One region of the Vibrio chaetopteri genome, then DNA from elsewhere that is predicted to be linked to it. Evidence: riboswitches for the same ligand, from Rfam matches in the RefSeq annotation. Region 1 holds a riboswitch; the other holds the start of a gene.
The links. Region 1 has a riboswitch for thiamine pyrophosphate ahead of thiC (phosphomethylpyrimidine synthase ThiC). Riboswitches for the same ligand answer to the same signal wherever they lie in the genome.

Region 2: it holds a riboswitch for thiamine pyrophosphate, as region 1 does, so the genes downstream of both, thiB (thiamine ABC transporter substrate binding subunit) here and thiC (phosphomethylpyrimidine synthase ThiC) in region 1, are expected to answer to the same signal.

Annotation. Positions count from the first base shown of each region.
Region 1 covers NZ_CP115920.1:219,118-226,835, reverse strand. The annotation lists gene thiH (2-iminoacetate synthase ThiH) at 1-208, opposite strand, end outside; gene PG915_RS01095 (thiazole synthase) at 218-985, opposite strand; gene thiS (sulfur carrier protein ThiS) at 989-1,192, opposite strand; gene PG915_RS01085 (HesA/MoeB/ThiF family protein) at 1,238-2,005, opposite strand; gene PG915_RS01080 (thiamine phosphate synthase) at 1,998-3,233, opposite strand; gene thiC (phosphomethylpyrimidine synthase ThiC) at 3,267-5,189, opposite strand; TPP riboswitch at 5,302-5,401, opposite strand; gene crcB (fluoride efflux transporter CrcB) at 5,458-5,841, opposite strand; tRNA gene PG915_RS01065 (tRNA-Asp) at 6,250-6,326, opposite strand; rRNA gene rrf (5S ribosomal RNA) at 6,367-6,483, opposite strand; rRNA gene PG915_RS01055 (23S ribosomal RNA) at 6,611-7,718, opposite strand, start outside.
Region 2 covers NZ_CP115920.1:3,311,908-3,319,625, forward strand. The annotation lists gene yjgA (ribosome biogenesis factor YjgA) at 1-232, shown strand, start outside; gene thiQ (thiamine ABC transporter ATP-binding protein) at 298-1,002, opposite strand; gene thiP (thiamine/thiamine pyrophosphate ABC transporter permease) at 986-2,617, opposite strand; gene thiB (thiamine ABC transporter substrate binding subunit) at 2,697-3,635, opposite strand; TPP riboswitch at 3,795-3,915, opposite strand; gene PG915_RS15120 (flavin prenyltransferase UbiX) at 3,992-4,612, opposite strand; gene mpl (UDP-N-acetylmuramate:L-alanyl-gamma-D-glutamyl-meso-diaminopimelate ligase) at 4,612-5,961, opposite strand; gene fbp (class 1 fructose-bisphosphatase) at 6,244-7,254, shown strand; gene ppa (inorganic diphosphatase) at 7,391-7,718, shown strand, end outside.

The sequences.
Region 1 (7,718 bases):
ACCCGAATCGCTTTCGAGTTAATGCATATGAACGCTGAGCCATTTGTTCTAAGTAGGGTTCTGCGGCAGGACTAATAAGTGCCTTAAAGTCTTCTAAGTCGAGTCGCGGTTTAGACAGTGCTCGCTCTACATCACGCGCCGATTTCGCATAAATAGAAAGACGAATATCATCCCAGTTATACTTAGCATGCTCCTGAACAAAGCTCATTTTGCTCTCCTACTCTGAATCTAGAAACGCGGTTAGCGGACTCGAGGCCACGGCATGATTTACGGTACCTGCTAGACCACTTTCGTATGCTAGTCTTCCTGACTCTACTGCTAGCTTAAACGCTTTAGCCATAGCAACCGGATCAGCGGCAGCAGCGATAGCGGTATTGACCAAGACAGCATCAGCCCCCATTTCCATCGCAAGCGCTGCATGTGATGGTGCCCCGATACCTGCATCAACCACAACCGGAACGTTCGCTTGTTCGATTATAATTTCTAAAAAGTCTCTACTGACGATGCCTTTGTTGCTTCCTATTGGAGCTCCAAGTGGCATCACAGCGGCACACCCTACTTCCTCAAGATGCTTACATAGCGTTGGATCACTATGACAATATGGCAGAACGACGAATCCATCTTTAACTAGCTGCTCGGCAGCTTTTAACGTCTCGATCGGGTCTGGTAGTAAGTACTTCGGATCTGGGTGAATCTCTAACTTCAGCCAATTCGTGCCCAATGCTTCTCTAGCAAGATGTGCAGCGAAGATGGCGTCTTTGGCATTCTTAGCGCCTGAAGTGTTAGGCAACAGATTAATCTTGTTCTCAATCAATGGTCGTAAGATGTTGTCATCCTGACCTTGTAGATCTACGCGCTTGAGCGCCATCGTCGCTAGCTGTGAACCACTTTCCGCAATAGCCTGAACCATAAGAGACTGATCCGAGAACTTTCCGGTTCCAGTAAACAGACGTGATTCAAAAGTTTTATTGGCAATTGTTAGCATGAATTAGCCCCCTGCAATGGCTTGGAAGATGTTAATGGACATGTCATTTTTGACGACAAACGTCGACCACTCAGTTCGTGGCACAATTTGGTCATCGACCGCAATGGCACACCCATGGGTATCGATATCGAGACCTTTAATAAGATCCTCGAGTAGGCTGTCTCTTTTCGTATTCTGTAATGTGTTATTAACTGTTACTTGAATCATTTTTGTTCTCGCGTGCAAAATCTGTGACTACACACCATGGTGTACTCAGTCGGTGGAGCAAACCGTACAAGTTTGCTCACGAGCAATCTGTAGTGTTTGCCATTGACCATTTAGTCCATCGAATAACTTCAATGTCGGTGTTTTTTTCTGGGTAACCTGAGGGTGGACACCTGCAAGCAACTTTATCGTTTCTAGAGCTTGGTAAAGTCCCATCATGCCAACCACTGGCCCCATGACAGATGACTCTGAACATCGGCTGCTGCCTTTGATTTCATCAAAGGGATACAAGCACCGATAACAGGCAATCTCACGAGTCGATGAGAACGGAAAAACACTGAGTTGCCCGTCCCAACCGATTGCTGCTGCGCTAACGAGGTCGGTGTTACTTTGTTTACCGTAAGCATTTATGGCATGTCTAGTTGCTAGGTTATCTGAGCAATCAACCACAACATCCGCTAAAGTGATCTCTAATAACAACTGATTGCCATCAAGCTTTTTGTTAATACTTCGCACTCTAATATCTGGATTCTGTTGCTTCAGGCTGGCCTTCAAACATTCGACTTTAGCGAATCCAACATCTTTCGCGTGATAAGTTACCTGTCGAGGTAAGTTAGAAATCTCAACTGCATCATCGTCAGCAATAGTTACACTGCCTACTCCGCCCCCTACTAAATACATGCTCGCTGCGGTTCCAAGTCCCCCACAGCCAACAATAAGCACATTGGCCTTGAGCAACTTGCTCTGCCCTTCTTCACCTATGTTCGGAAGACTGATTTGGCGCAGATACTGCTTAAATTGGCCATCATTAACCATCAAGACGACCATCCATGATTGACTCAAATTGTTGAATAACGGCGGGTACATCATCAGCCAATGTGATTGCTCGTACTACTGCCAAACTTGTCACACCACAACTCCAAACTGGTGCTGCAGTCTTCAAATCAATGCCACCAATGGCTACTGTTGGATATCCCAGTTCCTGACCGTAAGGTATCGAATCAATCAGTCGCTGATAGAGCTCCAGTCGTATCAAACCTTGCGGTCTTGAAGGCATGTCTTTGGTTGTGGTTGGGAAGATGTGGCCGAGCGCAATGTAGCTAGGGTGAATTTGAACGATGCGCAGCAACTCATAATAGCCGTGAGTAGATAGACCAAGCGCAATTCCTTTTTCTGCAAGTCTCTTGAGATTTGCCACTTCAATGTCTTCTTGACCTAAGTGAACGCCGTAAGCACCATGCTTAATCGCTAGCTGCCAATAGTCATTGATGAACACTTGAGCATCATGTCTTCGACCAAGCTCGATCGCTTTTTCAATCTGCTGTTCCAGGTTAGGCAGGTCAGGCTGCTTGATTCTAAGCTGTACCGTTTTAGTGCCCAGTTCTAGTAATCGTGCTACCCAATCAACATTATCGACAACAGGATAGAGCCCAAGCTTTGATTTAATTACAGTCGGAAATGGTAGAGTCGATGCCTCAACTGCCCAGCCAACACGTATACCTAAATTCGTATTTTCTATGACTGGAACGGGGAACTGGTCTAAGTGACTTGGCCATGTTTCACGTGAAACACATCCCGCTCTGGCGAGCATAACCGCATCTTCGAGAGGAAAGTCGAGAGCAATACTTACTACGAGCCAAGCCAAATGCTCGGTGTGGTCTGTAATCAAAGAAGCTGCCGCAGAAGCCTTGATGACGTTTTCTCTACAAGACCAAACATCGAGCCATCGAGAGCCACTTGCTACTGCTACATAGACATCACCTTGTGTGGCAGTAGCTAGTGAGGCTGAAAGATGATTTTCATCCATGTTGTGCAAATACCTTACACGGATATCATTATCTATAGCGCTATCTCCCAAACGGAAAGTAGAGCCGAAAACGTCACTCGAAATATAACGGGCGCTTTCTTCGTGCTGGATAATGACCGCTTCACCTTCTTCAGAAGATGAGACGACGATGTTTTCGGTTGAGAAGCCGACTTGTTTTGCTAGGCCGAGAACACGATGAATATGACGATTCAAAGCGTCTGCGCCAATGGGCAGCATGAGTTTCAACGGAAGCTCCTTAGATTATGGTAGTTATTCTTCAGTAACAGCTGGGTGATACAACTCAGCACCCGTTGCTCTGAACTCTTCAGACTTTTGACACATCCCCTCTAAAGGGTCATCAAGCATTGTGATAGCAATACTGTCGCCTTGTTGTATTTCTTTAGCGTACTCTCGTACCTCTTGTGAGATCTTCATCGAACAGAACTTTGGACCGCACATCGAGCAGAAATGGGCAACCTTGCCAGACTCCTGAGGAAGTGTTTCATCATGGAACTGACGCGCAGTATCAGGATCTAGAGAGAGGTTAAACTGGTCTTCCCAGCGAAATTCAAAGCGAGCCTTTGAAAGTGCATTATCACGAATTTGAGCCCCTGGGTGTCCCTTCGCTAAGTCTGCTGCATGAGCAGCGAGCTTGTAGGTGATGAGCCCTGTCTTAACGTCTTCTTTATTTGGTAGGCCAAGGTGTTCTTTTGGCGTCACGTAACACAGCATCGCACAACCGTACCAGCCAATCATTGCAGCACCAGTGCCAGAGGTAATATGATCATAGCCAGGTGCAATATCAGTGGTCAGTAGCCCAAGCGTATAGAAAGGTGCCTCATGACAGTGCTCAAGCTGCTCTTCCATGTTCTCTTTGATCATGTGCATCGGTACGTGACCAGGACCTTCGATGATGACCTGAACATCGTATTCCCAGGCAATTTTGGTTAGCTTGCCTAGGGTTCTAAGCTCTGCAAATTGAGCTTCATCATTGGCATCGGCAATAGAGCCTGGACGCAATCCATCACCGAGGGACAAGGCCACGTCATAACGTGCACAGATTTCACAGATCTCTCTAAAGTTGGTATATAAGAAACTCTCTTCATGGTGTGCCAAACACCACTTAGCTATGATAGAGCCACCACGGCTAACGATACCCGTGACGCGCTTGGCGGTGAGTGGGATGTGATGAAGTAGAAGGCCAGCATGAATAGTAAAGTAGTCTACACCCTGCTCTGCTTGCTCAATTAATGTATCTCGCATTACTTCCCAAGTCAGATTTTCGGCGACTCCATTAACCTTCTCTAATGCTTGATACATAGGTACTGTACCGATCGGCACTGGACTATTACGTAAGATCCATTCGCGCGTTTCGTGGATATTTCGTCCAGTCGACAGATCCATAACTGTATCGGCACCCCATCGAGTACCCCAGACAAGCTTCTCGACTTCCTCTTCAATTGAAGAGGTGACCGATGAGTTGCCTATATTAGCATTGACCTTAACGAGGAAGTTGCGGCCAATGATCATCGGCTCAGATTCTGGGTGATTGATATTTGAAGGGATGATAGCTCTACCCTCAGCGACTTCCTTACGCACGAATTCGGGTGTGATTTCTTTAGGTAAGTTCGCCCCAAAGTGCTGACCTGGATGCTGCTGAGTGAGCACTTCGTCTTTGAGCTTTTGACGTCCCATGTTCTCTCGAATCGCGATGTATTCCATCTCAGGGGTAATAATACCTTGGCGTGCGTAGTGAAGCTGCGTGACGCAAGCGCCTTCAGCACCACGCCTGATACGAGGTAATAGCCCGTATCTAAGCTCATCAAGCGTGTCATCTTCAAGTCTTTGCTTAGCAAATTCTGAACTGACGCCTGACAATACTTCGGTATCAGCGCGTTCATCAATCCAGGCTTCTCTTAGCTTTGGTAAACCTGAGTACAAATCGATAGAGTACTCTGGGTCGGTATAGACACCAGACGTGTCATACACGTTGATGGGCTCGTTAGGCTCATGGATTGGATTGTCTTGGTTACCACCGATTAAGCTGTCTGCAAGAGAGATTGTACGCATTGGTACTTGCAGATCGCTTCGGCTACCTTGGATATATGTCTTTTGAGAATTGGGGTAAGGCGTTACCGATAATGTATCGATAAAGTTTTTTGCTTCCAGCCTATTTTGCTTGCGTGTCGACATAGCATTTCCTTATATATCATATAGTTATAAAAGATAAATGCTTGACGGATGTGTGAATACAAGAGGTATCAACCACAATAGCGTGCGCTATTTGATAAATAGAATATGATGCTAGTTCTATTCTCTTGTTCCCTTCGCTGGTACTAACCAGATCAGGTTCAACGGATCCCGAATTAACGGTCTCAGCCCTATGGGCACTCCGACAAGTATTGACTCGATTATAAAGGAATTAGTTTTAATACATCAACAGGACATGGAAGTTTTTCGTTTAACTTTTGGTCAGCATCTGAAAACCAATCCAACAAGCTGAGATACTCAAAACAACATTGAGCAATATATTTAGTCCCATCTTCAGAAACGCCCCCTGCTGCATCAGGAGTACGTTATCCATAGAAAACGTAGAGAATGTCGTAAGTGCACCTAAGAAGCCAAGACCAATGATTTGACGCCATGGATCAGGCGCAAAAATTTCAGCTTCGAATGCTGCAATCAATAGCCCCATAATAAACGAGCCAACCACATTGACGGTTAACGTACCGTAAGGAAAACCACGACCGAAAAGTGCAACACAAAGCTCTGATATCAAATATCTCGAACAAGCCCCGACAGCACCGCCCAATGCAATAAAACCTAAAACTGAAAACTGCCCCATCACCTAATCCCAAACTATGAATTGAAAAGGTAATAATATACCAACAACGAATAAATTCGACCCAACATCACATTTTTAACCACAAAATCCAACGGATAATCTATCTGGCTGTCGAGTAAATTTAAAAAGTTACATGCGTCACTTTTTAGACTGTAATCAACAATTAGTTCGCGAATTAAAACGAAAAGAAGATTGGAGCTAAAAAACCTAAGCTCACGAATGGAAAAGCTAGACTGAGAAGAAGTATATTGCAGATAGCAAAAAGCCTCGTCGTTAGACGAGGCTTCTTAATAAGTGGCGGAGTGGCTGGGGTTGCATCCAACCGGGACTCGACTTCCTTGAAAAGGAAGTTACCTAAGTTTTAGATAATAAAAAACCCGACGCTTTCGCATCGGGTTTTCTAATAAGTGGCGGAGTGGACGGGACTCGAACCCGCGACCCCCGGCGTGACAGGCCGGTATTCTAACCAACTGAACTACCACTCCGCAGTGGCATACTTGCTATTGCAAGTGTCCAAAATTCAAAGCCTGGCGATGTCCTACTCTCACATGGGGAAACCCCACACTACCATCGGCGCTATTGCGTTTCACTTCTGAGTTCGGCATGGAAATCAGGTGGGTCCACAATGCTATGGTCGCCAAGCAAATTCTGTTTTGCCTTCAGATTTTCTGAAAATCTGAAAACAATAAATCCGGAAAGCTGTTAATGCGTTCTCTACACATTCAATTTGTTCTTGCTTTGAGTCCAATCAAAACCCTTTGGGTGTTGTATGGTTAAGCCTCACGGGCAATTAGTACAGGTTAGCTCAACGCCTCACAACGCTTACACACCCTGCCTATCAACGTTCTAGTCTCGAACAACCCTTTAGGACACTTAAAGTGCCAGGGAAGACTCATCTCAGGGCTCGCTTCCCGCTTAGATGCTTTCAGCGGTTATCGATTCCGAACTTAGCTACCGGGCAATGCCATTGGCATGACAACCCGAACACCAGAGGTTCGTCCACTCCGGTCACTCTCGTACTAGGAGCAGCCCCTTCAATCTTCCAACGCCCACGGCAGATAGGAATCGAACTGTCTCACGACGTTCTAAACCCAGCTCGCGTACCACTTTAAATGGCGAACAGCCATACCCTTGGGACCAGACTTCAGCCCCAGGATGTGATGAGCCGACATCGAGGTGCCAAACACCGCCGTCGATATGAACTCTTGGGCGGTATCAGCCTGTTATCCCCGGAGTACCTTTTATCCGTTGAGCGATGGCCCTTCCATTCAGAACCACCGGATCACTATGACCTGCTTTCGCACCTGCTCGAATTGTCATTCTCGCAGTCAAGCGGGCTTATGCCATTGCACTAACCACACGATGTCCAACCGTGTTTAGCCCACCTTCGTGCTCCTCCGTTACTCTTTGGGAGGAGACCGCCCCAGTCAAACTACCCACCAGGCACTGTCCGCAGCCCCGATAAGGGGCCAACGTTAGAACATCAACACTACAAGGGTGGTATTTCAAGGACGGCTCCACGAATACTGGCGTACTCGTTTCAAAGCCTCCCACCTATCCTACACATGTAGGGTCAATGTTCAGTGCCAAGCTGTAGTAAAGGTTCACGGGGTCTTTCCGTCTAGCCGCGGGTACACTGCATCTTCACAGCGATTTCAATTTCACTGAGTCTCGGGTGGAGACAGCGTGGCCATCATTACGCCATTCGTGCAGGTCGGAACTTACCCGACAAGGAATTTCGCTACCTTAGGACCAGTTATAGTTACGGCCGCCGTTTACCGGGGCTTCGATCAAGAGCTTCGACCTAAGTCTAACCCCATCAATTAACCTTCCGGCACCGGGCAGGCGTCACACCGTATACGTCATCTTACGATTTT
Region 2 (7,718 bases), 410 kb from region 1:
GCATTCACAATCTACTGCAGCTCTACATAAGCTTGAGCAATTGCGCGACCGTATCATTGCTGAAGGTGATGAGGCGATTGCAGCAGCAATAGCACTTTATCCTGAGCTAGATCGTCAGCGCCTGCGCCAGCTTGCTCGCCAAGCAAACAAAGAGAAGCAAGCCGGGAAGCCTGCAAAAGCATTCCGTGAAATCTTCCAAATGCTTAAGCACGAAGAAGAGCAAGAGTTTTAAGACTGTTCTCGACTGAGTATCACGAAAGGCAACTGAGCAGTCAGTTGCCTTTTTATTTATGGGCGCTAGTGCGCCGCCTGGACAAACTCAGCCAATGCCGCATTCGGATGCACATCCGTCAGCTCACCAATGTCCCCTTGCGCTTCAATGCAGCCATTCGCCAAATAGGCAAAGCGATTCGCTATGGCGCGTGCATCACTTAAGTGGTGCGTTACCATGATCACGGTGACTTGTTTCTCGCTCGCTAGCTGTTTCACCACACTCAGCATTTCTTTACGAAGAATAGGATCAAGGGCAGAAAAAGGCTCATCAAGTAGCCATATAGGATGAGGCTGTACAAAGCAACGCGCAAGCGCCACCCGCTGTTTTTGACCACCTGATAGCTCTGAAGGGAGTCGCGTTAACATCTCTCCGAGCCCGACTTTTTCTGCTGCATTACGCACTGTCTTTCTGTCAGCTTCATTGAGTTTAAGAGCGGGACTTAGTCCTAAGCCAATGTTGTCAAACACTGATAGGTGATCAAAAAGATTGTGCTCTTGAAATAGCATCGACAACGGCCTTTGATGAGGCTCAAGCCTATCGATGTCCTTCCCCTCTACTTGAATTGCCCCGGATTCAGGCTGACAAAAGCCAGATACTAGTGCCAACAATGTCGATTTTCCCGCACCACTTGGACCAATCAACGAGACGATGTCGCCTTGGCTTACTTCAAGTTCAAAGTGGAACCAATCACTATGGTAGCGATAGGCGACGTTATTTAGGTGCAACATGACGAGAGCCTTCCTGAAAGTGTTTTTTGGTTGAGCTAGCTTTTCTAGACGTTCTATTCAGTGTATCGGTCAGTGAAAAAATACCGATACTCAATGCAAACAGCACCAAGGATACTACGGCAGCCGATTCGAGCTGATAGCTGCCCATAAGCTGATAAAGATACAGTGGCAGGGTATTAAAATTTTGGCTACCGAATAGGGCAATCACGGTAAGGTCACCCATAGACAAAATGAAGCTTATCGAAAATGCATGCAGTATCGGTGCTCGAATAGCGCGCCATTCCATCAACCAAAATCGGCGCAGTCCGTGCATTCCGAGACTTTGCCATAGCGGATAGTATTGACTAGCAAGGCGCTGCATCGGCTGATTCAAGGTCTTAATCACATAGGGCAGCGCCATTAGGGCATTGACCAACACGACAATGCCAAACGCTAGGCTGAACACATTTGTCATGCCTCGCAGCATCAAGAAGGTAGCAGTACTAAGGACTAACGCTGGTGTCACCAGAATAACGGTTCCCACAAGCTCAAGGCTGTCCGCTCGTCGAGCTTGGGACTTAAGCCTAAAAACCCGCGTTGTTGATAGCAAGACAACGCCCACCAGCAGAGCAATACTCCCTGCTAATGCCGCCACTTGCAGCGAAGTACCCATAGCACTCCAAAAGCGCGAATCGGTAAATACGTCAAACAATTTCGAGTTCAAACCACTGAGCAAAATAGCCAGAATCGGAGGTATCACGAGCATTAGGGTTGCCATGATCCAAATGCTATCCCAGCCCTTTTTAAACACCGTATCTTTGGGTTGCAAGCTAGACGTCGCGTGAAAATTACTCTTACCGGAAACGGGTTTACTAAATCGTCCAACAAACATCACCAAAACGGCACAGATTACCATTTGCCAAAGTGCTAGCACCGCGCCAGTGGGCAAATCAAAGTCGAACTTAATCGCTTGATAGATAGCCAGCTCGATGGTGGTCGCTTGTGGTCCGCCCCCAAGTGCCATGACAGTTGCAAAGCTAGTAAAGCAAAGCATAAACACCAAACCAATAACGTGAGGAAGATGCGACTTTAGCCTTGGCCATTCCACTAACCGAAAGCATTGCCAACTGTTCATGCCAAGATGAAGTGCCAACTTTCGCTGCTCCTCTGGCACGCCCTCTATCGTTACCAACAATAGCCGAGTAGCAAAAGGCAGATTGAAGAACACGTGAGCGAGCAAAATACCATTGAGCCCATAGATGGAAAAAAGCGCTGAGCCACCAGCGAACCATTTGGCAATCACTCCTTGGTTACCATAGATAGCCACAATGCCAAACACGCCAACAAGCACAGGCATGACCAAGGTTGTGGCAAACAGCTTGAGTAGCCACTCTCGCCCCCAGAAATGGCGACGCGAAAGCGCATGAGCCACGGGGACAGCAAGTCCAACACTTAACAGCGTCGAGAGGCTAGCTTGCCAGAAACTGAATTTGGCCACGTGCTGATAATAAGGATCTCTAAACAGCAGACTAATATCATCAATGGAAGAATAGGAAAGCAGTGTCCACAAGGACGCAACGACATATAGGCCAATGAGCAGCGCAACCACTAAGCCGGCTTTGGGAATTCGAATCACAGTGACCTCTAGGGAAGAACAAGATTTCCAACGGTACGTTATTCTCTAGTAAGAATAACGTACCGCCGAATAGACAGCGTTACTTAATCAACGCAGATTGCCATTCAAGGATCCACGCCTTGCGATTATTCGCCACTTCGTCAGGAGAGAAAGACAACGCCTTGGCGGGAATGGTTAGGCTCTCAAACCCAGCGGGTAAGTTGCTATCCACCACTGGGTACATCCAGTTACCCGTAGGTATGTTGGATTGAAAGCTATCAGAGACAATAAACTGCATAAACTCATCGGCAAGTTTCTGGTTGCTGCTTCCTGCCACCTTGGCAGCAACTTCTATTTGAGTGTAGTGACCTTCTGCAAAATCAGCCGCTGCGAAACGTTGGTCTTGCTCTGCAATAATGTGGTAAGCCGGAGATGTCGTGTAAGACAGCACGAGATCCGACTCCCCTTCTAAGAACATCGAATACGCTTCAGACCAACCCTTAGTCACAGTGACGGTTTTCTTCGACAGTTGCTGCCATGCAGCGCTTGAATCATCCCCATACACAGACTTCATCCACAGCAGTAAGCCTTGGCCTGGTGTCGACGTGCGTGGGTCTTGGTAAATCACTTTAAGGTCATCACGCTGTTCAACCAACTCTTTAAGGCTTTTAGGTGGGTTCTTTACCTTCTCTTTGTTGTACACAAAGGCAAAGTAGCCGTAATCAAATGGGACGAATACCTCATCACTCCAACCATTCGGCAATACTACCGATGACAAATCAGCACCGTGGTTAGCAAGCAGCCCCGATTTTTTCGCCTCGCTCATTAGGTTGTTATCAAGACCAAGCACGACATCTGCTTGAGTGCTGCTGCCTTCCAAGCGAAGTCGGTTGAGGATAGACACGCCATCATCAAGCGCTACATAGTTGAGATCGCAACCACATTGGGCTTCGAATGCTTTTTCAATCGCAGGGCCTGGCCCCCAATCGGATGCAAATGAGCTGTAGGTATAAACGGTCAGCGATTGTGCCGATGCTATGAGTGGAGTTGAAAAAAAGTGCTGTCGCTAACGCGATTTTGCTGATTGAGTGGTTTTTCACTGGTTCTGTCCTTAGTTATTGTTTTGAGACCCAGAGAAAACGCGCGATGTGGGAGTGCATCCAATAAATTGGAGCTAGAGTGTCTACTTAGCCGATTAATAGCAAAGGAGCCTCATCCCTACGCCAGCATTATCTGGATCAGGGCTGTTACTTAACGTACGCGGGTATCAGGCTTGACCTTCTCTCAGCACCACTGCTAGTGCACCCCGTGAGTTACAACCTTTGAGGGCGAATTGTAACCTTTTCGTCACAGATTCGCCAAATCTATCCTTAATATTCGTTAGCTAACGTCGATCTATCGCTGATCGTAGCCCCAACGCGGCACTAGATTTTGTTCCAGCCCCATATGATCGAGCACCCTAGCCACGATAAAGTCCACCAAATCTTCAATAGATTTGGGCTGATGATAAAAGCCAGGCGCTGCAGGCATAATGGTGACCCCCATTTGGGAGAGCTTGTGCATGTTCTCAAGGTGGATGGTTGAGAACGGCGTTTCACGCACCACCAACAGCAGTTGCCCTTTCTCTTTGATCACTACATCAGCGGCACGCTCTATTAGGTTATCTGACATGCCGTGAGCAATCGCTGCTACGCTACCCGCCGAACAAGGACAAACTATCATCTGCTTCGGCGCAGCTGAACCAGAAGCCACGGGCGAGAACCAATCTTCTTTACCACACACAATCAGCTTTTCTGGCTTGCAGTTTAAATGCTCTGTCAGAGCTTTGTGGGCAGCATCTGGGCCGCTTGGCAGCTTAATATCATGCTCGGTGGCAAGCACCACGCGTGCTGCCGACGAAATCAATAGATACACGGTGTAATCTTGAGCAAGTAAACACTCGAGCAGGCGCATACCGTAAGGCGCCCCAGAGGCACCAGTAAACGCAAGGGTAATGGCTTTGTCTGCCGATTTCATTAGGCTAACGCCTCCAATAATTTCTGATGAATACCACCAAAGCCACCGTTACTCATCACCAAGATCTGATCGCCAGGCTCACCCTGCGCTGCAATCTTAGCCACCAACGCATCAATGTCGCTGTCAACTTGAGCGGGCTGGCTGCACGCATCGGCAATGTCTTGTACCGACCATTCAATACTGTCTGGCTGAAACAAGAACACTTGGTCGGCTTTAGTGAGTGATTGGGCAAGCGTCTCTTTGTGCACACCACGTTTCATAGTCGCACTGCGCGGCTCCAACACCGCGAGAATACGTTTATCGCCGACCTTGTTACGCAGACCATCTAACGTCAGTTCAATTGCCGTTGGGTGATGGGCAAAGTCATCGTAGACCGTCACCTGATTCACTTCGCCTTTTAACTCGAGGCGTCGCTTGGTGTTGATAAACTTACCCAGTGCCTCACACGCTAAATCTGGCGTAACACCTACGTGTCTTGCACCTGCAATCGCCATCAGTGCATTATCGACATTGTGGTCACCCACCAAATCCCATTTCACCTCGCCCACTTTCGCACCATGCAAGAACACTTCAAAATGAGAGCCGTCGGCAATCAGTTTGTTAGCGTGCCAATCTGCACCAGCACCCGTATGTTCAACTTCACTCCAGCAGCCTCTACCTAAAACATCTCCGAGCGCTTTGTCGCTTTTCGGTGTCATGATCCTTCCGTTACCCGGAACCGTGCGTACTAGATGATGGAACTGCCTCTTGATCGCTTCAAGATCATCAAAAATATCCGCATGATCAAACTCAAGGTTATTCATGATCAAAGTGCGAGGATGGTAGTGAACAAACTTAGAACGTTTATCGAAAAAGGCACTGTCGTATTCATCCGCTTCGACCACAAAGAACATCGACTCACCCAGCCTCGCCGATTGTCCAAAGTTGCCCAAAACGCCGCCCACCAAGAAGCCTGGTGTATAACCGCAGTCTTCTAAAATCCAGCTAAGCATACTCGAAGTCGTAGTTTTTCCGTGCGTTCCAGACACGGCCAATACCCAGCGATCATGCAAAAGAAATTCCTGAAGCCATTGAGGTCCAGAGGTGTACTTAAGGTTGTGATTAAGGACATATTCGACACAAGGATTACCTCGACTCATCGCATTACCAATCACTACGAGATCGGGCGCTGGGTTGAGCTGCGCAGGGTCAAAACCTTCGATGATTTCGATTCCTTCCGATTCCAATAGAGTGCTCATTGGTGGATAGACGTTTGCATCACTGCCCGTGACTCGATGCCCAAGTTGCTGGGCCAGTACAGCAGCGCCACCCATAAAGGTGCCGCAGATGCCAAGGATATGAATATGCATAACTTGCTCTCTTAAATTCCGTTGCGTCTTAGTTTACGCCATTGTCGCTATATATACCCAAAGCGTGTGTTAAAAGCGAGAAAGTTAGTGGTTAGACAAATAAATGTGACATTCATCATACAAATTACCACTCTGTACTCTTACTTCATTACCATTAAAAAGTTCTGCCCCCTACAATATCCATGTGTGTTGATGAATACCCCCAACTCGCGCAATCGTTTGATTTCGCGTCATTCCACACACATACCCCCAAGAAAATAAGTAAAAAGTTAAGGATATAACATGTCTGATATGCGCACCCTTGGCGAATTCATTGTTGAGAAGCAACATGATTTCCCCCACGCTAGCGGTGATCTCTCCTCTCTTTTGTCCTCGATTCGACTTGCTGCAAAAATTGTAAACCGAGAAATCAACAAAGCTGGCCTTGTTGATATCACAGGTGCTGTTGGTACAGACAATGTTCAAGGCGAAGCTCAGCAAAAGCTCGATGTCTATGCGAATGATAAGTTCAAAGCCGCGCTAGAAGCACGTGACCAAGTTTGTGGTGTCGCGAGTGAAGAAGAAGATGAGGCAGTCGCGTTCAATAAAGAGCTCAACAAGAACGCAAAATATGTTGTGTTGATGGATCCATTGGATGGTTCGTCAAACATCGATGTCAATGTCTCGGTCGGTACTATTTTCTCTATTTACCGCCGTATCTCACCAGTAGGCACACCTCCAACTCAAGAGGACTTCCTACAACCAGGCAATAAACAAGTCGCGGCTGGTTATGTAGTCTACGGCTCGTCAACCATGTTGGTATACACAACAGGTAAAGGCGTAAACGGCTTCACTTACGACCCATCTATCGGTAGCTTCTGTCTTTCACACGAAAACATGTTGATACCTAAAGATGGAACTATCTACTCAATCAACGAAGGTAACTACATCCGCTTCCCTATGGGTGTGAAGAAGTACATTAAGTACTGCCAAGAAAACGTACCAGAAGAGAAGCGTCCATATACCTCACGCTATATTGGCTCACTCGTATCTGATTTCCACCGTAACCTACTTAAGGGTGGTATCTACCTTTACCCAAGCACGCAGAGTCACCCTAGCGGTAAACTGCGTTTGCTGTATGAGTGCAACCCAATGGCATTCATCATGGAACAAGCGGGCGGCGTCGCGTCAGATGGTACCCAGCGTATTATGGATATCAAGCCGACAGAGCTTCACCAGCGCGTACCATTCTTTGTAGGTTCAAAGAACATGGTTGAACAAGTCGAATCCTTCCTCGAAGAGTACCAAGACTAATAACTTCGAAGTGCCTCTCAATGAGGCACTTTTTGTTTTAAAAGTAACCAAGTATACTGACTGTAAACGATTCGTGTTTCAGCCCTCAGTTCCTTACGCCTAAAGGAATATCGAACAAAGAAAAGGAAAGTCAAAAATGAGCTTAAACAATGTACCTGCGGGTAAGTCACTCCCAGATGACATCTATGTCGTCATTGAAATCCCTGCAAACGCTGATCCCATCAAGTATGAAGTCGATAAAGACTCTGGTGCCGTATTCGTTGACCGCTTTATGTCAGCCCCAATGTTCTACCCTTGTAACTACGGCTATGTAAACCACACTCTATCACTGGATGGTGACCCGGTAGACGTGCTGGTTCCAACTCCGTACCCGTTGATGCCAGGCTCAGTGATTCGCTGCCGCCCAGTAGGGGTACTGAAAATGACCGATGAGTCAGGCGAAGATGCTAAAGTGTTCGCAGTTC